DNA from 3 places in the Clostridium sp. genome. Region 3 is predicted to be linked to each of the others. Evidence: riboswitches for the same ligand, from Rfam matches in the RefSeq annotation. Region 3 holds a riboswitch; each other region holds the start of a gene.
The links. Region 3 has a riboswitch for cyclic di-GMP ahead of LKE46_RS17015 (glycosyltransferase). Riboswitches for the same ligand answer to the same signal wherever they lie in the genome.

Region 1: linked by a shared signal. The riboswitch ahead of LKE46_RS04630 (galactose ABC transporter substrate-binding protein) and the one ahead of LKE46_RS17015 (glycosyltransferase) in region 3 are both predicted to bind cyclic di-GMP.
Region 2: linked by a shared signal. The riboswitch ahead of LKE46_RS02495 (methyl-accepting chemotaxis protein) and the one ahead of LKE46_RS17015 (glycosyltransferase) in region 3 are both predicted to bind cyclic di-GMP.

The regions. Positions count from the first base shown of each region.
Region 1 covers NZ_JAKVOI010000001.1:905,345-913,795, reverse strand. The annotation lists gene LKE46_RS04645 (alpha/beta fold hydrolase) at 94-912, opposite strand; gene LKE46_RS04640 (glutamine synthetase family protein) at 951-2,249, opposite strand; gene LKE46_RS04635 (methyl-accepting chemotaxis protein) at 2,415-4,121, opposite strand; gene LKE46_RS04630 (galactose ABC transporter substrate-binding protein) at 4,155-5,165, opposite strand; cyclic di-GMP riboswitch class II at 5,277-5,360, opposite strand; gene cobU (bifunctional adenosylcobinamide kinase/adenosylcobinamide-phosphate guanylyltransferase) at 5,489-6,046, opposite strand; gene cobM (precorrin-4 C(11)-methyltransferase) at 6,073-6,828, opposite strand; gene LKE46_RS04615 (cobalt-factor II C(20)-methyltransferase) at 6,829-7,509, opposite strand; gene LKE46_RS04610 (acetyl-CoA C-acetyltransferase) at 7,653-8,451, opposite strand, start outside.
Region 2 covers NZ_JAKVOI010000001.1:440,600-449,050, reverse strand. The annotation lists gene LKE46_RS02505 (bifunctional cystathionine gamma-lyase/homocysteine desulfhydrase) at 1-185, opposite strand, end outside; gene LKE46_RS02500 (class I SAM-dependent methyltransferase) at 187-819, opposite strand; gene LKE46_RS02495 (methyl-accepting chemotaxis protein) at 1,283-3,052, opposite strand; cyclic di-GMP riboswitch class II at 3,129-3,212, opposite strand; gene LKE46_RS02490 (sigma-70 family RNA polymerase sigma factor) at 3,419-3,940, shown strand; gene LKE46_RS02485 (DUF4367 domain-containing protein) at 3,930-4,958, shown strand; gene LKE46_RS02480 (GntR family transcriptional regulator) at 5,093-5,467, shown strand; gene LKE46_RS02475 (ABC transporter ATP-binding protein) at 5,484-6,353, shown strand; gene LKE46_RS02470 (ABC-2 transporter permease) at 6,346-6,978, shown strand; gene LKE46_RS02465 (DEAD/DEAH box helicase) at 6,991-8,451, opposite strand, start outside.
Region 3 covers NZ_JAKVOI010000001.1:3,427,679-3,436,129, forward strand. The annotation lists gene LKE46_RS17000 (cellulose biosynthesis cyclic di-GMP-binding regulatory protein BcsB) at 1-1,369, opposite strand, end outside; gene LKE46_RS17005 (glycosyltransferase family 2 protein) at 1,383-3,632, opposite strand; gene LKE46_RS17010 (hypothetical protein) at 3,645-5,201, opposite strand; gene LKE46_RS17015 (glycosyltransferase) at 5,223-6,284, opposite strand; cyclic di-GMP riboswitch class II at 6,341-6,422, opposite strand; gene hflX (GTPase HflX) at 6,828-8,105, shown strand; gene LKE46_RS17025 (hypothetical protein) at 8,139-8,420, shown strand; gene LKE46_RS17030 (DUF434 domain-containing protein) at 8,402-8,451, shown strand, end outside.

The sequences.
Region 1 (8,451 bases), 2.5 Mb from region 3:
GTATAACCCCTTATATAATCATTACAATATTTATATATTGACCTTTGGATCAATATATATTCATTTTTCTATAAGGACTTATTTTAAAATTTTTCAAATACTTTCAAGAAACCTGTCAAATAATTTATTGAATTTATCATGATATTCCCAGAACATCATATGCCGCCCCAGAACAAATATTTTAGTATGTGGAAAATACTTTTTCATAAAGGGAACTGCCTTATCAGCTCTAGGCTCTGAAATAAACATACAGGAAGGTATGGATTTGTCCACTAATTTGGCTATTTCAGTTTTATCTGAAAACATGCCACTTGCATACAATTCTCTAGCTATATAATAGGGTGTTCGTATAGAATATTTTATTATCTTATTGATTTCATCTTCAGAAAGTTCACGTTCAGTCATAAATTCACTGGCAAAAGGCAGCATGAAATCTCTTAGACTTCTATTTGAATTCATATTGTATGTATAATTATTTGATATTTCATCAATTTCCCCTCCTACCCAATCATCCTTATTTGTAGATATTTGTTTTGGTGTAACATCAATATTCACCAATACTTTTACATTGGATAATCCCAATCTTTCGATATATCCCCACGTTACCAGACCACCAAATGACCAGCCAACTAAAATTATATTCTCTAATTCAAGATGATCCAGAAGCTTTATAAGATCTTTTGCATGAGTGTCATAATCATTTCCATGCGAAACTATGTTAGATCTACCGTAACTTCTCGGATCAACAGCAATAACTCTGTATTTTTCAGAATAATAATCAATCTGATGTTCAAAAGCATCGGAAGTGAATGTCCAGCCGGGCACAAAAACCATAGGTGTCCCCTTACCTTTGTCTACATAGTAAATTTCCGTATCAGGTTCGACTTCAAAATAATGATAATTTCCACTCAATTATTTCCATCTCCATTTCAATATGATTTTGTAATGTTCTAGCTGTACTCAAAATATCTGTTAAATTCCCAGTCTGTAACGGACTCCTCATAAAGCTGAACTTCATTCCTTCCAATTTGAAGAATTAGTTTTATAAAATCCTCTTCAAAATATTTTTTTGCTACTTCACTTTTCTCAAGACAATTCAAAGCATGTCCCAAAGTTTTTGGAAGAGGCCTGCTTTTGCCCTGATATGCATCATCAGATTCATCTACATATAGATTTAGTTTATTTTCCAATCCATACAATCCTCCTGCCAGACTTGCTGCAATTGCCAAATATGGATTTGCATCTGAAGAACCCATTCTTTGCTCTAATCTGCTTATATTCCCACTACTTAAAAGCACTCTTACAGCTGCTGTGCGATTATCATAACCCCATGATTCATTCAAAGGTGCAAATGAATTTCTGCTAAATCTCTTGTAGGAATTGATAGATGGTGCTGAGAATACCATGAATTCTCCAGAAGTACTGGTTAATCCCTGAATGTATTGCTCTGCAATCTCTTTATTCTGGGTAAATATATTATTTTTTAATCCCAGATCCCATAAACTCTGATGTATATGAAGTCCACTTCCAGACTCTTTTTCCAATGGCTTTGCCATAAAAGTAGCATAAAGCCCATGCTTTCTAGCAACTTCCTTTACAATTCCTTTAAGAAGTATAGTTTTATCTGCAACATCCAGGGCATCACCATATTCAAGTATTATTTCAATTTGGGCAGGACCATATTCACTATGTGTGGCTTCAATGTTTATTTCAAACTTTTCCAAATCATTTCTTATTTCACCAAGCACATATTCTAATTCTAACGACTTACTCAGCGAATATGCATGAATTCCCTGGTTTAGCTGCTTTTTTTCACCGTCAAATAAATAGAACTCCAATTCTACTCCCACCAAAGGTCTATATTGAATATCTACATATCTTTTTATTATTTGCTTCAGTACCTCCCTAGGTGCTAATTTAAAAATCTCTCCACTTTCTTCATAAATTTCTCCATATACAAAAGCACTTTCCTTTCTCCAGGGTATTTCCTTAAAAGTAGAAAGAATAGGCTTTACTATTACATCAGGGCATCCCGTTTTAAAATCGGAAATTTCAACTCCTCCAAAAAGATCACCCTGTATATCCCATCCTAGAGAGGCTTTACATACTCCGAAACCCTTGTCATAATTTTTTAGAAAACTTCTCACAGGAACCATTTTCCCACTTAGCATCCCCAGGGTATCAGAATGTACTATTTCCACAGTATGAATTTGCTTTTCTTCTATAATCTTTTTTATCTCATTTATCAAATCAATCTATCCTTTCAGCTGGTTGATACATAAATAAAGAGGTCAATTACATTCTCAAATAGAAAATGCAATTGACCTCCAGTTTACTAGTTGGTCACAGTTAAATACATATAAATATTATATTTTTATTTATTATATCATTAAAAATTGGATGTATGCAAGTAATCAGACTTTAAATCTAAGGACAGCACTTTTTAATAGATCCGAGCTTTCTTTAATATGAGAAGCTTGACCTTTTATTTCCTCTGATCTATTCCTTATTTTTAAAATCTTTTCTGCAACATTGTTAGTTCCATTTGCACCTTCAACATTCGCTTTTGAGATATCATTTATGGCTTCATTCACTGTTTTTATTGATGCTAAAAGTTTCTGGGATATAGTACTCAACTCTGATACCAGATTATTAATATAAATGGCATCTTTATCATAATTCTTTCCTACTGCAACAGTTTCCTCATAACTTTTAACTACCTTTGTCTCAATATATTCCAATGTTTGTTTTGATGCATTGGAAAGGTTATCTACGGCTTCAAATACTATATTAATAGTTTTTTGTATTTCCTTCACAGTTTCTTCAGAACTTTCTGCCAGCATTCTAATTTCCTCGGCAACTACAGAAAATCCTTTGCCCGCTTCTCCTGCTCTGGCGGATTCAATAGCAGCATTTAAAGCTAATAGATTGGTTTGGGAGGATATTTTCAGTATTGCATTTGATAAAGCCTTTATTTTTTCAACTTCCTTTGCTTTTTCCAGGGCATTGTCTACAACTTTCTTCATACGCAAACCCGTTTCATTTGCATCCATCTGGAGTCCCTCAGAACTATTTTTCAAAGCAACAGCTTTTCTGCTGATTTCCTCTGCAGACCTAGCCCCGTCTTGAGCTTTGTCTGCAATATATTCTGTTGCTTTTTGAAATTCAGAAGCTGATACATTGACCTCTTCAGTAGAAGATGAAGTTTCTTCCATTCCAGCAGACAGTTCTTCCACTGTAGCAGATATATCCTCAAGCTTGACTGTAAGATCTGCTACATCCTCATTTGATATTTTTATTGCTCTGTTTACATTTTCAGTTTCTTTTATTATAGTAGTAACGATGTCCTTCATAGAATTCTGCAGCGAATTAATTGCATTGCCTAATTGTCCAAATTCATCTTTTGAATCCACTTTGATTGGATCCATCAATAAATTCCCATCCGATATGGCTTTCAAGGACTTAATGCTATTATTTATTTGTGTTGCAATCATGTAAGAAAAAAATAGAGTAATCCCTATACTAATTACAAGACAGATTAAAAACATTACTGCCATAATGCACTTCCCCTGAAAATTCGCTGTTTTGCTTTTATCCAGCGCCTCGTCATTTATATTGCTCATTTTATTGTCTAACTTATTTTCCACATATCTGCAGGCTTCCATATAAACTTTCCCGTCTTCCAGCCTATCTTTTGCTATTTTTAATTTTCCTGTCTTCACAAGTTGAATTTGAGAATCAAAATGTGCATTTATAACATTAATATTTGGTATTTCCTCGTTTTCCACAATCACTGCTATATCCTGATAATCTCCGTAATAGCTTTCAAGCTCCTTCAAACTTTTATCTATGTTTTTTCGGCTTTCATCATATGATTCTAAATATTCTTCATTTCCATCACTGGCAATGTAACCGCGTACTCCCGTTTCCTCCCTGACCAGCTCAGTACTAATCTGTTTAACTAACTTGTCCATAGGAATAACATTATTTATAATTTTATTTTGGCTTGTTCCTATTTCATTAAAATTGTAATAGACAAAAAACATCATAACCAACATTACCACAAGTATACTTCCAAAACCAACGAGAAGTTTCACCCTTATTTTAGCATTTTTAAACAATATAATAACCTCCAAAATTCAGCAATTTAATATCTATTTTGCATCAATTAAATTCCGAGCTGTAATGATTTTATAATCCACCCATATATATTTCCCATCTGTAAGTTTATTGTTGAAGCTGCTTTTATCTGGATTTTGTCCATTGGCCAATATCCCCGCAAGATCAAAAATTGCCTTCCCCTGTCCTTCTGCATCGTTAAGTACTGTACCAAGTAAATATCCGTCCTTTTCCAAACTCACAGCACTACTGTTGGCATCGACTCCTACCACAGGCATATATTTTCCATTATTAAAATATCCTTCGTTTTTAAGTGCATCAATTGCACCTAGAGCCATGTCATCATTGTTAGAAATTACACAGTCAGTACTTATACCTCGAGAACCAAGAAGTTTTTCCATTTGCTTTTGAGATTTATCCCGTTCCCAGTCAGCGTAATATTCTCCGACTTGCTGTACCTTAAAGCCATTCTTTTTTAGAGTATCAACAGAATATTTTGTACGTTCTACTGAATCCAGATTGCCCGCTGGTCCCTTTATCATTACATATCTTATGATCCCATCCTTGGTAGGATTTCTTTTAAAATAGTCTGCAAGAATCTGACCCTGCATAGTTCCAGACTGCTGGCCCCTGGCTCCTATATAGTAAACCTTATCCCATTTGTTCATATCTTCTTCTGAAGGTTCAACATTAAAAAATACGACAGGAATATCTGCTTTTTTTGCTTTCTCTATAATCTCTCCAGCACTTTTTGTTTCAACAAGATTTACAACTAAAACTTTAACTTTGTCTTTAATTAAAGCATCTACTTTTTCATTTTCTGTTTTTTGTGAATTATCTGCATTCCATATTTCTAGCTCTGGTTTATTCGATTTATTTTCAGATAATTTATAAAGCTCATTGCGAACTTTTGTTCTCCATGCATCGTCAAATTTCCCTACTATTATTCCAATTTTGGTAATATTTGCCTCCTTTGAAGCAGAGGAACAACTGACAAGCAGGAAGCCATATGCAATAATCATTAGTATTTTAATACATAACTTCATTTTAATTCTCCTCCCTTAATTATATTTTTAACATACACTTATATAGATTTAATTAAATTCAGGTTAATATTTTTGGTGTAAAAATTAAAAAACCAATAATCAGTTTTTAAACTGATTATTGGCAGGTTGCACCACTAACTCCAAATTCTCAAGGCGCCCATATACAGAGAATTCTTCCTCATTTCCAATTTATACACGTTTATTATAAAATATTGGATAAAACTTTTTATTAGTATAATTATACAATTAAAAACTAAAAAAAGCAATAATAATGCAGAAATTAGCAACTTTTAGGGTTCATCTGTAGAAATTTTACACATGGTCTATTTTATTTTTATCTTTATGCCTGAAACACAGAAATAAACTTCATCCGCCTTTGCTGCAATCATTTGATTTACTGTACCTGCAATATCTCTGAAAACTCTTCCAAGAGGATATTCAGGGACCAAAGACATACCAACTTCATTTGTAACCATGATAAATGGAATCTCTTCTTTTTCTACAACCTTCATGAGTTTTTCTATTTCCTCTTCCACATATTTTTGAATGTCCTGTGCTTCCAATATTTTTATATTCATTTCATCATCACATTTTTCAAGTATGAGATTTGATACCATATTTGTTATACAATCCAAAAGCACACCCGATTTATCCTCAAGTAATTCAGGAAGCTTTATATTAAAGTTCTTATAGGCTTCCAGCGTTGTCCAATTTTTTGGTCTTCTTTCTATATGTTTTTTTATTCTGAGTTTCATTTCATCATCAAATGGAATTGCAGTCGCAATATACAAAATATTACCTTTAATATCTTCTGCAAGCCTTTCTGCATAGGAACTCTTCCCGCTCCTTGCTCCTCCTGTTATAAAAATCAATTTTCCCATAGTCCACTCCTCCATGAATTAAACAATCATCTGCTCCTGCCTTTCCTAAACATATGGGTAAAGCTCTTATCGTAGAGTAAACTTTTTGAATAATCACAATCTATGAAATCTCCGACCAATATCTGAGCACATTTTGTAATATCAGCTTTTTTTACTTTGTCACATATATCATCCAGGGTTCCCACTATTATTCTTTCATCTTTCCAGGAAGCTCTTTCCACTACTGCAACTGGCACACTTTTTTTATATCCTTTTTTAAGCTTTTCAACTACCCTGTCTATCATACCTATAGATAAAAATATGGCCATGGAAGCTCCAATAGATGCCAGCTTTTGTATATCTTCTTTTTCAGGTACAGAAGTTCTGCCTTCAATTCTCGTCAAAATTACAGTCTGACTTACCCCTGGGAGTGTAAATTCTCTTTTTATAGAGGCAGCTGCTGCAGTAAAAGAACTTACTCCTGGAATTATCTCATATTTTATATTCCTTTTGTACAGTTCATCCATCTGTTCCTTGATTGCACCGTATATACTTGGATCTCCCGTATGAAGCCTTGCTGTCAGTTTATTTTGGCATTCTGCTTTTTCAATTATATCAATTACTTCTTCCAGAGTCATTGAAGCCGAATTGTAGATTTTGGCTCCCTGCTTGCAAAAGTCCAGGTGTTCCCTGCTTACAAGAGAACCTGCATATATTACAACATCCGCATCCTTTATAATCTGCCTGCCTTTTACCGTAATCAAATCAACATCACCTGGGCCTGCTCCAATAAAATAAACCATTTAAAAGTTTTCTCCTTCCTTCTTATGTGCTATTATTACAGACATATATTCTTTTTCTTTAACTATCTCTTCTCTATTATGTATAACTTTCTGTCCTTCTCTTCCTGCTTTTTTTACACATACGTATTCAAATCCTTTTTCTTCAAGGCAATTTAATATTTCTTCCTCTCTTTTGTAAACTTTCATTATCACCACATTTTTTTCATCCTTTATTGCATCCAGCCTATCCCCCGGAATTATCAACAGAGGTTCATCGCCTATAACAAGAGGCTCTTTTGCAACACCCGCACATGCACAGAAGGATGTTATTCCTGGAATGGTCTCGGTCTCATATCCTTTCTTTTCAATATATTTCAGCAAATATATATAAGTACTGTATATCAACGGATCTCCGATAGTTAAGAAGGCCACATTTTTGCCTTCTCTGATTTTATTTTCAATAATTTGAAAAGCCTCGTATATTTTTCCCTCCTGTTCTGCTCCACCCATCGGGAAATGCTTTACTATTATCTCTGATCCTTTTTTTACAAATTGCCCGGCAATACCAAGAGCTATGCTTTTTCCGTCCTTCATCGAACTTGGTGCAACTATAACATCGCATTTTTCAATTACTTTTACTGCTTTCAAGGTAAGAAGTTCACTATCTCCCGGACCTACCCCTACTCCATACACCTTTGCCATACTCAATACCCCGCTTTCCCACCTACTTTAACATTTATTATTTCATAAATCATATCTATATTCAAGACAGTCACTTCAATTCATTCTTTACCAATGTAAAAAGATGGCTCAAACCTTTCAAGCCATCTTTGATACATACTATTCTAAGCTCCTTGTCTTTTTACAATGATTGCAGTACCCTGTCCTCCTCCAATGCATAAAGTAGCAAGACCCAATACTGCATTTCTCTTCTTCATTTCATAGAGAAGGGATACAAGAATCCTCGCCCCTGAAGCACCAACAGGATGACCTATGGCAATAGCACCTCCATTCACATTGACTTTGTTCATATCAAAGCCCAAATCTTTTGAAACAGCCAGTGCCTGAGCTGCAAATGCCTCATTTGCCTCTATCAAATCTATATCCTTAATCGACAGGTTTGCTTTTTCAAGAGCTTTTTTCACTGCACCTATGGGCCCTACTCCCATAATTGAAGGATCAACACCACAGGATGCATAGGATACAATAGATGCCACGGGACTTATTCCCATTGTGTCAGCTGCAGCCTTGCTTGCTACAACCAATGCAGCAGCACCATCATTTATCCCTGAGGCATTTGCAGCCGTTACAGTACCATCTTTTATAAACGCAGGTTTCAGGTTTGCGATTTTTCCAACAGTAACTCCCGCTCTTATAAACTCGTCTTTGTCAAAAACGATTTCTTCCTTTCTTGTTTTAACTGTTACGGGAACAATTTCCTCATCAAATTTCCCAAGTTTTTGGGCCTCTTCAGCCTTGTTCTGGCTCTTTACTGCAAATTCATCCTGCTCCTCCCTGGAAATATTCCACTGTTTGGCAACATTTTCAGCTGTCACACCCATGTGATACTCATTGAATATATCAAGAAGTGCATCACGTATCATAGAATCAACCAGCACACCGTCTCCCATACGATAGCCATAT
Region 2 (8,451 bases), 3.0 Mb from region 3:
ATATCGGCTATAAGTTTTTCAACAGCTTCTCTAGTTGGATTCCCAGTTCTTGAATACTCATACCCTTCGTTTTCACCTAATCCCTTTTGCTTGTACGTTGAGGTTTGATATATAGGCACACTAACTGCACCAGTATTTTTATCCCCATCTATTCCACCGTGTATTAATAAAGATTCAATATTCATTTTATTTCTCCTTTCGTATGCCTCTTGCCATAAATATTCCTGGTTCTGTGCACTCACCTTTACTTGAATATCCTTTGCATTTGAGTCCTGTACTCTTTACCTGCACATCTGAAAATCCAGCTTTTTCTGCCCATCCTCTTATAAGTGAATGAGAGAATCCCAACCACTCATCATGCATTTCAGTTCTTGCCCATTCCCCATTGTGTTCTTCAACATCACATATTACAAATACTCCATCTTTTTTGAGTACTCTGTACATTTCCCTTACGGCCTTCTCTGCATCTACTACATGATGCAGTGCCATATTTATAAAAACAGCATCAATTGATTCATCAAAGAGAGGCAAATCCGATATGCTTCCTTTTATAGGATATATATTTTTAATACCTTTTTCCAGAGTCTCATTATGAAGCTGCCTCAACATGTTTCTTGAATTATCGATAGAAAATACCAGCTTTGCATCTATAGAGAGTGCCTGAGATATAAAACCTGTTCCGCACCCTAGATCTGCACAGATCTTATCTTTTATATCAAATTGCGAAAGTGCTATATACTTTAATTTATCTTCAAAATACTCCTCTCTTATTACATTCCACTTATCTGCAATTGAATCAAAATATCCTACAGAATTCATAATTATTCCTCCCATAAATACTTTTATAATAAATTCTAATTTTACTTTCGGGATTTCGGATTCCAAAAAGTAAAAAATCTTCTGCCTCAATTCAGAGGCAGAAGATTACTTCCGCGGTTCCACTCTGTTTATCTCAAATAAAGGAAATAAATCCATTAAAATAAGACAACTCTTTTTTTGGTACAATCATACCTCAATGCTCTAACGGGCATACACGCTGAAGTCTACTAGGCTTCAATTCAGAGCTCAAAGATGCACTTCAATCATTATTGACTAAGATTTCCTTCCATCCATGGGAAATCCTCTCTAATAGGCAAATAATAATTTACTCTTCTCATCATTGCAATTCATTATTATCTCACTTAAATCAAATTTATAATACTACATATATAAAATTTAATCAAGTATAAATTTTACTTTCTTACGTTTATTTTATATTATACATAATCATCAAAAAATGTTACTACAATTTAAAATGGGACAACTTCGAGTTCAATTCATTTGAAAAATCCCTCAATTCATCAGAAAGATTTCTTATATGCCCAACATTCTGGCTTACTTCTGAAGTCGATGCATTTATTTCTTCAGAAGATGCGGATATTTCTTCAGTTGCAGAAACTACCAAATCCATAGATGAGGTTACAACATCCGCATTTTTGTGAACATCATCTATTTTATCCACATTCTTCTTAATTATTTCAGGTATTTTTTGTATAAAAGATGACACTTTATTTAAAGTATTTTTCGTCTCATTTATAGTCGCTATCTGAGATTCGGCAACAGTTCCGGATTCCTTCACACTATCTGCTGAGGTATTTATTGTAGAAATAAGATCGTCAATAAGACTGCGTATTTTACTAACAGAGTCCGACGTATCGTTTGACAATTTTTTAATCTGCTCGGACACTACTGAAAAGCCTCTGCCGGCTTCTCCTGCCCTTGCTGATTCTATTGATGCATTTAAAGACAATAAATTTATTTCATTTGATATATTTTCTATAACATTTACTATACCGGATATTTCATTTGACTTGCCAAGCAGTTTCTCAATTTTATCATTTATATCCTTTGATGAAGCTATGCTCTGTGAACTTTTATCTTCCAGGTCGGCAAGTACCTCTACAATTCTTGAATTCAAGCTTGTGGCAGATGCTGCCTCATCTTTCATAGCAACACTACTATTTCTAACTTCATCTATATTTTCTGATAAAAATTTAATACTATTAAAACTTTCCTGCATATCCTTAGCAGAATTATTTATAGCAGAAGATATTTGATCCATTGCCTCTTTTACATTATTTGAATTTTGGGATGCAATATCTGAAGATGAATTTATAGCTTCAACTTTATGATCCAGCACTTCAGTTATCTGCTTTATTTTCACAAGTATATCTCTGATATTTAGAGTCATCCTATTAAATATATTTCCTATATACCCCATTTCATCACTGTTTTTTACATCCACCTTAACCTGCATGTTTCCTTTAGATACCCATTCCATGGATTGTACTATATTTTGTAATGGTTCTATTTTTTTCTTCATAATACTCATTATAAAAAACATGGAAGCAGCCATCAAAACCAATGAAACTATAATTATAAACCTTAATATTTTATAAACGGGCTTATAAAAATCCGATTCATAACATCCTACATTTACATACCAGCCCCAGGGCTGAAAATAAGCTACGGCATCCATTTTTGCTCTTGTAGATTTTTCTCCCGGGTTTTTCCATTGAAAATGTATTATACCATTGTTTTTAGGATTATTTCCTTCATCAATTATTAGTTTTACAACGCTGTTACCACTTCCATCCTTAATATTTGAAATATTTTCACCTTCTTTAAAAGGGTGCATCATTTCCTTCCCGTTTTTATCAATGGCATACATGTATGCCTGTACATTCATTTCCAATTTTGAGTTCAAATTTCTTGTCTTACCATCCTTGCCTTTTGCATTCAGCATCTTTGTTCTAAAAAGTTCCTGTGCATCATTTCTGCTGATTTTACCGGCATCAACCTGATTTTCCAGGCTCTCCATCATAGCCAGTCCCATCTGTACCTTATTGTTGAGAGCTGTTTCTCCTAACTTTGTGAGGGCACTTTTGGAACTAAAAAATGCTATTGCAGATATAACAATAATTGAAAAGACTATCAGTGCAAAAAAAATCAGATATGATTTAAAAAAGCTTTTCTTAAGGCTGTCAGCATGTAAATCACCATTTTTGTTCATTTAATTTCCCCCTTTTTATGTCAATTTGATTTAACTTAGCATTTTAAAATACAAAAAACCAACAATTAAATTTAATTTAATTGTTGGCAGGTTGCACCACTAACTCCTAACTCCCTAGGTGCCCAAATTAAGGGAATTCATCATAGTTTCCAACTCATGTAGTAAACATTTACAAAATTGTTTTGACTGTCATGTAAAAGTTTACTATATAAGCTTATGAAAGTCAAATAAAAATTCATAATATTTTAATATTATCACTTAGTTTCCTAAAGCAATAAAAATGTATTATAATATAACTAAGTTTATGGAGATAACAAGAAGCAGAACGTCAATATATTTCGTCTAATATATGGAAAGGAGAATAACTTGGACAACGAATTGGAAAGATTGATGAATTCCTATGGTAATGATGTACTCCGAACAGCCTTCGTATATCTCAAGGATAGGCACTTAGCCGAAGATGTATTTCAGGAAGTATTTATAAAAGTCTACAAAAACTTTCACAAATTTAATGGACAAAGTAGTGAAAAAACCTGGATACTGGCTATAACCATAAATACCTGCAGGGATGTCCTCAGAAGTTCATGGATTAAACGGGTGCTGAGATTTCAGGACCCAGAATACGGAGTGCTGAATATAAGAGAAAATTCCATTGATATAGATAGTAAGGCAATTAAAAATATAGAATATGAGGATTTGTTAAAAAAGGTTATGGATTTACCTAAGAAATATAAGGAAGTTATACTTTTATATTATTATAATGAATTATCTACACCAGAGATAAGCCAGACTTTAAAAATACCGGAGGGAACTGTGAGAAGTAGACTTTACAGGGCAAGGGATTTATTAAAATATAATATAGGTGGTACTATTGAATATGAAGGATAATATAAAATTTTTTAGAGATATAGTTAATTCATCTTTGAAAGATATACATATGACAGATGAACTAAAACAAGAAACTTTAAGTAGATGTAAAAAGCAAAACAAAATGAGAATACGACCTGCTTATGTTGCCGGTATATGTGCTGCATTTATGGCTTTTGCCACTACAGGCTATAGCTATCTTTTTCCTGATAAAATAGATAAAAAATACAGTTTGAATATATCTGCCACAGAAAGGCAACTGGAAAACCTGGGGAATTTAATAAAGAATTCAATTATCAATCCGTCTTTGAATAATACTGCTTTAAAGGATGACAAGTATGCTTATAATAATAAAGAGAATACGCAAAATGCTGATAAAGCATCTAAAGACTTAAAAGATACTAAACATACTACTGATATAAATGACAAATCAAGTGCAGACACAAAAATTAATGATATATTGAATCCAGTAAATAACGTTCCTTCTGCAAAAGACAAAACAGAAAATAAGATAGCACCGAAGGATATTCAATCTGAGATTGTATCTACTGATTCTGAAGGCAAAAAACAAGCGGATGGAGATGTTTCTTCCAATCAGGCTTCTCTTGAAAAGAATACTTCTGAAGAGAACAATAACGTACAGAAAAACACTTCTGCTTCCATTTCATCAGTTTCTCCTCACCTTATGAATATGAATTCTGTTGAGAACAGCTTTGGTCATAAGGTTGCTAAACCATCTCATATACCTGATGGATTCAAGCTTGTAAATATAAATATACCTGATAATGACAATGAAAAATTTGTAAAAATGAATTATGCCTACAAAGATCAGCACTTTACTATACTGCAGGACAGGAATATCAATTTTAACAATAATGTTGGTGAAAAATTATATATAAATGGTGCTCAAGCCTATTCCTCCTGGGTTGAAAATTGCAGTGAATTAAGAGTGGCATTGAATAAGAACAATATACAATACGTAATTCAGGGAAATATTTCAAAAGAAACTTTAGTCAGCATAATGGAATCCATGGACTAGTTTGGGATTGTAAAGACTTGAAGTGCATTACATGCATTTCAAGTTTTTTATATTGACAAAAATTTTATTAGTGTTTATACTGTATATAATCAATTATATACAGTATGTGCGATCTTTTAAAAGGAGCAGCAATCATGAACATAATTATTTCCAATATATCAAAGGATCCAATATATGAACAAATTACAAGACAGATAAAAGATAATATTATAAAAGAAGTTCTATCAGAGGGTGAACTTCTTCCTTCTATAAGAAATCTTGCAAAAGAACTGAAAATAAGTGTAATAACTACAAAGAGAGCCTATGAGGAGCTGGAAAAAGAAGGATTCATTGAAACCGTGCCGGGAAAAGGTTCTTATGTATCATCACAGAACAGGGAATTCTTAAGAGAGAAAAAAATCAAATCCATTGAAGACAAACTTATTGAAGCCATAGAAGAGAGTAAAATAATAGGATTAAAAAAAGAACAATTAAAAGAAATGATTGATATTTTATACGACAATATATAAAGCAAGGGGGAAGATAATGAATAACATTCTGGAAATAAAAAATCTGAGTAAAACTTATGGAGGATTTATTCTCGACAATATAAGTTTTAATCTCCCAAGAGGATATATCATGGGACTTATAGGTCCAAATGGTGCTGGGAAAAGTACTACTATAAAGCTTATAATGAATCTTGTAAAGAAAAACTCAGGATCCATCAAGGTTTTTAATATGGACAACATAAGTCATGAGAGACAAATAAAACAGAAAATAGGCTTTGTATACGATGAAAACTGTTTTTATGACGACCTGACTTTAGTTGAAATGAAAAACATAATAAGGCGTTTTTATAAAGATTGGGACAATGATATTTTCAATAAATACATGGCCGATTTCAACCTTCCTGTAAGGGAAAAGATAAAACAACTTTCAAAGGGCATGAAAATGAAATATTCTCTTGCAATTGCACTTTCACATAATCCAGAACTCATAATAATGGATGAACCTACTTCAGGCCTTGATCCAGTATTCAGAAATGAAATGCTCGACATCCTATATTCAATAATACAGGATGAAAACAAGTCCGTATTGTTTTCCACCCATATAACCGCTGATTTGGAAAAAATAGCAGACTATATAACATTTCTAAATTCAGGCAAAATAGTTTTTTCAGATACCAAAGATAGCATTCTCGACAATTATAAAATTGTAAAAGGAAATAAAAGCCTGCTGACATCTGATATCAAAAACTATCTCATAAGTATAAAAGAAAACTCCTTTGGTTTTGAAGCACTTACAAAAAATATGGAGAGCATCAAAAATTTTTCTAAAGGAGAAGTACTTTTTGAAAAAGCAAGCCTGGACGATATCCTGGTATATACGGTAAATGGAGGTAAAAACAATGATTAATTTGATTTTAAAGGATATATTGATACAGAAAAAAACTTTTATAATAATTATACTTGTTTCATTATTAACAAGTATTAATTTCAAGGATGATCCCTCTCTCATGTTTGCATTTATATCCAATTTTTCCGCATATGCACTCGTAACTGGAACTTTCTATAAAGATGAAAAAGCAAATGTCATGCTTAACAGTCTTCCTATAAATAGAATTACCATAGTTATGTCAAAATATATATCCATATTGATATTCGGACTTTTGGGTATACTTTCAGCATTTATACTTCCAAACCTTATGCAATCCTTGTACATAATACAACTATCCGGCAAAATGACTTTAGAATATATATTGGGAAGTTTTGCAGGTGTCCTACTTTTAAGCTGTTCCGTCCTGCCAGTATACTTCAAATACGGTTATGCTGCCACAAGATATGCAGCTATAGGTCTATTTCTTGTCATATTCTTTGCATTCACCACCATTGGGAAAATACAAAACGTTAAACACATCACAAATTATTTAGGCAGTCTTCCAGATAACATAATTACTGCTGGTATTGTAATCACAATGTTTATCATATTTCTAGTATCCTTTTTTATATCTTATTCGATATATAAGGGCAAAAATTTTTAAGAGTAAATTCATCTATCTAAACAGACCTACTATTTCCTGTTCCGACAGTGAGGAAATTCCATGACTGCCGGATAGTTCATCTCCCAGCAAGCTGTCTATGAGTTTTTTCTTGTCCTGCTGGAGAAATACAATTTTTTCCTCTATAGTTCCTCTTGCCACAAGCTTTATAACCTCCACTACATGCTCCTGTCCTATCCTGTGAGCCCTGTCCGTAGCCTGTTCTTCTACGGCAGGATTCCACCAGGGATCAAAATGGATCACTATATCTGCAGACGTAAGATTCAGCCCCGTTCCACCTGCTTTTAGACTTATCAGGAATACCGGTACATTACCCGAATTGAAGTTTTCAACCATCACGATTCTATTCTTTGATGGTATTGAACCATCCAGATAGCTGTACTCTATCCCTTCGCCATTTATTTTACTGCAGATATTTTTTAAAACAGATGTAAACTGTGAAAATACAAGTATTTTATGTCCTTCATCCACTCCCTGTTCAATCAATTCAAGCAGTACCTCCATTTTCGCATTTCCACCACTGTAATTTTCCATTACTATTGACGGATCAAGACACAGCTGTCTGAGTTTTGTAATATATGCAAGTATCTCAATTTTACTGTTTTTGAATTCATTGTCCTTTACCTTTTTTTCCACAAGATCAAGAACATGTCCGGCATAAGTTCCATATACCTTTTTCTGCCTGTCACCCATATCTACCATAATGGTCCTTTCTATTTTATCAGGCAGCTCCCTTATAACATCTTTTTTCCTTCTACGGAGAATAAATGGCTTTACAAGTCTGTTGAGGTCCTCTATAACTACAGGTTCTTCTTTAAATCTCTTGTAATACCTTACACTGAATCTCTTCTCATCATAAAGATATCCAGGCATTATAAAATCAAATATGGACCAGAGTTCCATAACTGAATTTTCCACCGGAGTACCTGTAAGCGCAAATCTTCTTCTGGATTTTATCTTTTTTACACTTCTTGAATTTTCGGAATGGGAATTTTTTATGTACTGGGCTTCATCCAGGATACAATAGTCAAACTCAATGTCTTTATATACATCCATATCCCTCTTCAGAAGATTATATGTAGTTATAAAAACATCATACTCACTCATATGGTCTATGAGTTTCATTCTCTCTTTTTTTATTCCATTAACTGCCGCTATTCTCATATCCGGAGCAAACTTTTCAAATTCATTTACCCAGTTATATACAAGAGAGGTTGGAACTACAATTAACGATCTGCCTCCTGTATTGGACATCAGAAAAGCAATGGTCTGAAAGGTTTTTCCAAGTCCCATTTCATCACCCAATATTCCGCCAAACCCAAGATAGTCCAGTGTCTTAAACCAATTGTAACCTATTTTCTGATATTCCCTGAAATCCCCCTGTAAATTTTTCGGTTTCTCAAACTCCAGAGTGTTTATATTTTTCAACCTGTTTTTTATTCTTTCCAGTTCTGA
Region 3 (8,451 bases):
TCCCGGGTATAAAACATACCTGTGAATCCGAATTTATATAAGTCCAGGCACTGTCAGAATAATCTTTTGAGCAATCAACTTTTCCTATGTAATTGTAGACGTCAATGTCGACTTTTATAATAGAATTTTTCAAAGCACTGTCGGGTATTCTGAGCTTAAGGCTGCCATTATCTGAATTTGAGTCCGAAAGTTTGGAATTTCCTGCAAGTTTGCCATCTATATATACAGTCAATAGTGACTTGTCCGGAATTAGTATTTTTGAGTGCTTAAATTTCAAATTTATGTAGGACCCAGGCAGGGCTTTAATTCCACCAATCTGTGAAAATATAAAACTTGTTTTCTGGTGAAAAGCGCCTGCAAGATTTACGTCTGAATAACCGAAGTCTGAAAATTTGTAAAGTCCCTTTTTATTCTGGGAGAATTTGTTGTATTTTTGCTTTAAATTAGAATTTACAACAAGATTATTCTGTTTTATTTGTTTTATAATTTTGTCATTTGAAATGAAATCAGAAGCTTTGTCAATTCCAGAATTATCTTTACCACTTATAATAGTTCTGTAGTAGGGCTGGTTTGCTGAAGTACCGTAAATTGACAAGAATCCCTGATTTGGTTTTAATTTTTCTAGGCTTTTATTGAAACTACTATAAAGTGCAATAAAAATAGAATTTGAATTAAGTTTAGTATTTATATTTCCCTGCACTGTACTATAATTTAAAGTGTTTCTATCAGGATAAAGTCCACCGATGGAAGAACTTATTTTAAGTACATTTGAAACTAAATCTGTATTATTTACATCCGGCAATACAAACTCAGCAGAAAGTAGTTTATTATTGCCATATTCGTCAAAGTAGCAGCTGTAAAAATTAGACAAGTCAGGAAAATGATAATTTTTATCAGATAAATGTACTTTTGAGTCTTTGTATATTATAACCCAGTTTGCAGGGTTGTCTATATCGGCACAATCTCCAAGTATAGATCTGTGGTTAGTTTCAATTTTTATTTCGTTAATACTGCCTACATTGAGCCTTGCCAAAGGTATGGCAACCTTCCAACTTGTAGATTTGTCTATTTTCATAAGCCACTTAGTGCTTACAGGTGCTCCGTTAACACTTAAAGTCATGCTGGAATGGTTGCCAATTAAAGTATTCGAGATAGAATAATGTATGTTTACGTAACAATTATCATCAAGTGAAGCACTTTTTGGAATATAAAAATAATAGGAAGAAGTATTTCTAGGCATATTAAAATTTTGATTTTGGTTAAAAAGATTTATATCGTAAATTTTACCTGAGGCTAACACTGCACCCGATTTTTCAAATACTATTATAGCAAGTGCAACGAATACTATAAAAATAAATTTTTTTTTCACTTCTTAATACCTCCTAAACATTTAATTTTTCTTTCTGCTTATTGTTAAGAGTAGTGTCTTTTCTTGATGAAACAAGGCCATGGCTTGTCTTTTCCCAGTAAAAAGGATTTTTTATAAGCTGGAATAACGCCTTATAGGCAGCAACACTCATTAAAAACCAGTACAGTGGGGTTAAAAGGGCATATTTTATAAGTCCATAGGAGAAAGGCTGTTTTTCCTTAAGGGCACAGTCTCTTATGACCCAGTACATTCCAATCGTATTTGTATATGTAAACATAAAATTTCCAAAGAAAAATTGTATAGAGGCAATATAATAAAATATTCCCGGAAAAAGGGAACTTATCCAGACAGCACTTGTCATATACCACCATGCCATCATAATCCAGAAAAATGGATTTACAATAGGAAGAAGCGGTGTCCCGAGGACCATTGCCTGATATCCTACAAATCCCCTAAATCCAAGAGATTTATAAAGGCTGACTGGGTGCCTCATGTGAACGAGCCATGTCTGCATATAACCTTTTATCCATCTGGATCTCTGTCTTATCCAGTTTCCAAGTTTTGAGTTTGCTTCTTCCCAGGTACGGGAATCAACTACTGCAGTTTTATAACCTTTCTTGAAAAGACGTACCCCAAGATCTGCATCTTCAGTAACATTAAACGGGTCCCAGGCTCCAACTTCCCTTAAGAAATTTACTTTAAAATGGTTTGACGTACCTCCTAGAGGTATCGGAGTTTTAAGCTGCATTATTCCAACAAGGAGAAGTTCAAACCACATGCTGTATTCCTGAGTAAACCATTTGGTAAGTATATTCTGACTGCTGTTGAAATAATTGAGCTTTGCCTGTATACAGGCGAAATCTTTAGGAAGCTTTTTATAGGAGAGATATACCTTTTTAAGCTGGTCAGGCTCAGGCCTGTCTTCTGCATCATAGATTACAAGATATTCCCCTCTTGCCCTTATAAGACCGTAGTTGCAGGCCTTAGGTTTTGTCTTAGGTTTGCAGTCAGGTACAATTATAATTCTGTAATTAAGGGGAAGATCCATATTGTTTAATACCTCGAGTGTTTCTATGTCATCCTTTTCAAGTAGTATGCACACATCGAGTTTGTATTGTGGATAATCCATTTTTCGAAGATTTTTTATAAGTTTTCCTATTACTTCTTTTTCTTTATACACAGGTATAAGTATCGTATATACAGGGAGCTCCTTTTCGTCTATTTCATCAAGCTCCTCTTCTGTAAATCTAAGTTGTGCGTCTCTGTTTGAGCCTTTAAGCACTATAAAAAGTTTAAGGAGTGTCATAACTGCATAAATCAGCTGGAAGAATAGATTTATCAGAAAAAATGCCCCTCGGTAATTTGAAATTATCATAACTAGAAGCAGAAGTAGTACTACTAAAATTATGATCTGCTGGTTTCTCGAAAATGTAACTATAGCAGAGTTTTCCGGTTGATTGTCATAAAGTTCAAAAACACTTTTTTCAGTTTGTGTATAACCGTAAACATGTTCCCAGAAATTATCTATTTCCATCATAGTTGCAAGCACTTGTTCAACTGGCTTATTCAAATAAGATTCAATTTTATCAATATCGGATTTTGGCAGTATATCTTTTACTGCAAGAAGATAAGAGTTTTCTCTCTCATTTATTATTATGGCATTGTATTTTAGTGCAACATCGTAGGGAACTCTCCAGGAATTTTTAAAGTTGAGTTTTCTCCCGATCCTTCCTACACTGTTTTGTGTAGAAAGATCTCTATACAGATCTTCCGGAGTTATATATTTTAAAAATACAAGTATCTCCCCAAGTCTTCCACCGCTTTTCCTCTGAAGTTCCAGTGCGTTTTCAAGCTGATCCTCCGTTATTTTACCGCTTTCAACAAGCCTTTCACCTATGGGGATTTTCTTTTTTTTATTTCCCACTTTAAGAAAATTATCCAGTCTGGATTTACCGATAAATTTTAAATAGACAAGTATATCTCCTATTCTGCCGCCGTTTTCCTCCTGGTATCTTATAGCTTTTTCAAGCTTTTCCCGGGTTATAATGTTATTTTCCAGCAGTTTTTCTCCAAGTCTTGAATATCTACTGTTATTTACAAAATTTTTAAGTTCATTCTCTGTTATAAACCCTTTTTTTACAAGTACTTCTCCAATTAGGCCTCCTTGTTTTTTTTGATATTCAAGTGCAATATCAAGTTCATCCCTGGTTATGTATCCCATCTTAAGTAGTCTGTTTCCAATTTTATTTAAATTGTTTTCCATTAAAATCACACCTCAATCCGTAACTTTAAATATTTTAAATCCATCAAATTCCTTGTATAAAATACACCAATCTTCACCGTGCTTGTACAAATTAGGATATACCCTGTTAAAAGAGTCAAGAGAACCTAAATTTGAATCAGGATCTGGAACCAATATATATTGGATACCGTATTTAACTGGATTTCTTAAATATTTATTAAAATTTAAACTGCTGCTTACAATAAGATTTCCGACATTATTAACATTCAATATTATTCCAGAAGTTAAAAATGAATCCATTATAACTTTATAATCAGAAAGATTGTTGTTTATACAATCTGAAATTTCATCATATTCATTACTTACAAGTACATAATGTTCTTCTACTCCGATTACGGGACTTGAAAGTGCTTTGGCTGCAAATACAGAGGAAGTTATAAGTGAAAATATAAAGATCCAGAAGACAGCAGGTCTAAAAAATTTTTTAACCTCATGCATTTCATATGGAATAAATGAAATTGTTATAGGAAGTGCATAAGAGAAAAAACGCAGCCACCCGTAGGAACTCCCTTTAACAAGCATCATAAAATGGAAAACTATCATGGATATAACAACTGCAAAAAGCATAAAAAAGTCACTTTTTAAAAATCTTTTCGTGGCAATTCTTTCAATAATGACACCCAATAAAGGTATAATAAACGGCAGAGACCTTATAGCCACATATTTTATTATGCCTAAAGTTGAACCGATAGGTTTTGAAAGCTGACTTTGAACTGTATTTGAATAAACTGAATTTAAAAAATAAAATGGATTTCCAGTAATAGACCAGTTTAAAAATATCCATATGAGAATTCCGTATGCTATAGGTGCATACAGGACAACTGCAGTTCCCTCTGAATAATAGTACCGTTCATGTTTTTTACTAGCTGGGATAAATTTCTTTTCATTTTTATTGAAAAATATATTTATGAGAACAGCAAGGCCAATTCCAGCTGCAAAGGGAATTGCCTCATACCTGCAAAAAAATGCGAAGGCAAGGGAAAATGCTATTTTTACAATGTATTCAGGACTCCCTTCGCTCATCCAAAGTGTCATATTTATAACTGAATAAATTGCAAACACAAAGAATATCTGTTCGCTCATTCCATTCATTCCATAAAAGAATATAAACGGGTTCAGTACATAAAGCAGTATTATAGGCAGTGAATATTTTTTCCCTATCCCGAATCTAGTAAATACTTTGAAAAGCATAACGGCATTAAATGCAGCAGACGCAGCGGTAACTATGCTTCCAGATATTCCACTGGATACAATAGGCCTCCAGATTTTTGAAAGTTCTACAAAGGGAAGCTGGAGCATACTCGGGAGTGGGTTCCAGACAAATCCTACAGATGCAAGCCTAAGAGGTTTTATGTAGAGTACGTAAAATGTATTTGCAGTCCTGCTGAAGGCATCATTCAAAAGTATGCCTTTAAAGTATCCAAGATAAATACCACCTGCAAGCTCTAATATAAATATTATTAAAAATGTTCTAAACGAGTCTTTTGAAGATAATTTTGGAAATATAACTTTGTTGTAGCTTTTTACCATAATTTTAAAAATCTCCTTGAATTATTTTCTCCATGTCCACAGTCGGTTTATATTGTAATTCCATAGTATAGAAGCACAAATTCCAGATAAGTTTGCAGTATTGTAGTTTACTTTAAATTTATAATTTAGAAATATCAGTACTGCAACATCTATAATTATTCCAATTATAGATACAGATATAAATTTAAAAGCCTCGTAAAATACTTTTTTACTTTTTTTATCTTTCCATGTAATGTTTCTGTTCAATGTAAAATTTCCTATCATGGCAGTCAGTGCAGACAGCGTTCCCGAAATAGTCACGGAAAGACCAAAGTATATCAAAATATTATATACTATCATATTTACAATGACACCAGAAAATCCTACAAGTGAAAAAGCAAATATTCTCCTATCATCACTGCTTGAGAGAACCAGCCTAAAAATATGTCTTAAATAGTTGAATTGCTCTTTAAAAGACATCTTTGATTTTCCATACTGTCTTTTTTCAAATTTGTACGGGATTTCTTTTATATTTTTGTAATTTCCACGTACAAGGATTTCTATAAGTATTTTCCATCCAATAGGATCCAGAGAAATACCATCAAGTATATTTTTATTAAAGGCAAAAAATCCTCCTGTGGGATCGGTTATACATCTGAGTTCTTTTAAAAAGAATTTTCCTATAAATAAGGCAGTGTGAGAAATAAGTTTTCTAAAAATATTAAGCCCATATTCATCTCCACCTGACAAGTGTCTGCTCGGAATTACAATGTCATAGCCATTTTTTAGGTATTTTACCATTCCCGGAATAATTTCTGGAGGATGCTGCATGTCTGAATCCATGACTACGATAAGTTTTCCAAGACTCATATTTATCCCTGAAACAACTGCAGTTGCAAGTCCTCTCTGGTTTTCTCTATGTAAATATTTTATATTTTTATATTTATGTATTAGTTTTTCTATATAGGTTACTGTGTCATCTGTACTGTCATCTACAAATATAACCTCGTAATCTAAAATGCCATAAATTACATGTTTTAGTCTATTTGCAATTTTTACAACATTTATTCCTTCATTAAAAGTAGGTATTACTATACTTACCATGAAACCACCCCACATAATTACATATAAAGCTGAAAAAAACAGCAGCCGACCTGACTTCAAAAGTCGGCCGGTTGCACTACTAGCTCACTATATAAAAAGTGCCCAAAATAATTATATAGATCAGCTTCCAACATAAACTATTTTTATAGTATAGTATATTTACAAATCTTAAAATATATTCCAGGAGGGCGAAAGATGATCTGTTGCAGAGATTGAATATGTATGGTATTATATAATTGTTTTCAAATGAATGGAGGGTTGCTTAAGAATGCGTATTAGATTCCGATTTACCTTATTTAACTAATTTAATAGTGGTTAAAGGCTCTGCTTATGTGTAGAGTAATCGGGATTGATCTGCCTATTTTTAAGAAAATCTTATTAATAATGATAGATGTTATATTATAATAGAAAGTTGTAGAAATATGCTCATGGAAGTTTAGTATGTTGATTTTCTGCGTATTTTTAAGACTGAACATATTTTCCGATTATTGGCACAGGCAGCAGTCCTGTGTTTTTTTATTTCAATAAAATGGAGGGATATATATGGAAGAAAGAGAAAAGGCGATAATAGCAGGTATAAATATTAAGGAAGAGGATAATTTTGAAAATTCCATGGAAGAACTGTCTAACCTGGCAGACGCATGCGGCATAGAAGTAGCAGGCAGAATCACCCAGAAGTTGAATCAAATAAACTCATCCCATTATCTTGGCAAGGGTAAAATTGATGAATTGTTGAAATTAATTGATGAAAAAAATGTAGATACTGTTATTTTTAATGATGAACTCACACCCTCACAAATTCGAAATCTTGAGGATATTCTAGACTGCAGGATAATAGACCGAACTTCCGTAATCCTGGATATTTTTGCCCTGAGGGCAAGGACACGAGAGGCACAGCTTCAGGTGGAAATAGCTAAACTACAGTATATGCTTCCTCGGTTAGCAGGTTCTGGCGAATCAATGGACCGACAGGGGGGAAGATCCGGACTTAAAAACAGGGGGGCTGGCGAGACAAAACTTGAACTTGACCACAGAAAAATAGAGAGCAGAATAAGTAGCTTGAACAAGGAACTGCAGACTCTTGTAAGTCAACGCCAGAATCAGCGGAAAAGACGTAAAAAAAAGGATATACCGGTGGTCGCATTGGTAGGATATACGAATGCAGGGAAATCAACCGTTATGAACGCCATGCTGGATTTGTTCAATTTTTCGTATGATAAGCAGGTATTTGAAAAAGATATGCTGTTTGCAACTTTGGAGACTTCTGTTAGAAGAATTGACCTGCCGGACAACAAATCATTCCTTCTTACGGATACAGTGGGATTTATAAGTAAATTGCCCCATTACCTCGTAAAAGCATTTCGCTCTACGTTGGAGGAAGTATCCGAGGCCGACATGCTGATTCATGTTGTCGATTATTCAAATCCCAATTATATTGAACATATGGATGTCACGAAAACAACTTTGAAGGAACTTGGGGCGGATGATATTCCGGTTGTCTATTGTTATAACAAGGTGGATATGCTGAATGATGATGTCCCTGAAAATGGAGAGAACAGCATATATATTTCGGCAAAGAAGAGAATAGGTATAGAGGATATGCTGAATGTTATTCGCAGCAAGATTTTCGGTGGATATGTTAATTGTAACATGATGATTCCATACGATAAAGGGAGCATGGTGTCATACTTAAATGAAAATGCAAATGTAAAGTCCACCAGATATAAGAGTGATGGCGTACTTGTATCTGTAGAATGTAAAGAATCCGACTACAAAAAATATAAAGAATATGTATGCGGTATTGATAATAATAATGTATAATTATCAGTAAAAAAAGTTGGAGGAATGTTTATTATGGGCTGCAGGGAAGTAAAAGTAAGATTAAAGAAAAATGTGACCAAAGAGGAATTTTGGAAAGCTACTTATAACAGCAATTCTAATCTGGGGATAAGACTTGTTCAAAACTTTGATGAGATGAAACAAGAGTATTTAAGTGGTAAAATATATGAACATGGGTCTCTTGGAGTAATAATACCTGTATCATACTATAATAGAAAGAATGAAACAATAGATGAAGATGTTATTGAATACGGGTATGTGAAGGATATGAAAGATATATGGGAAATAGTAGAATGAAATCAGTTAAAAGAGGTTGTGATCCACAGGA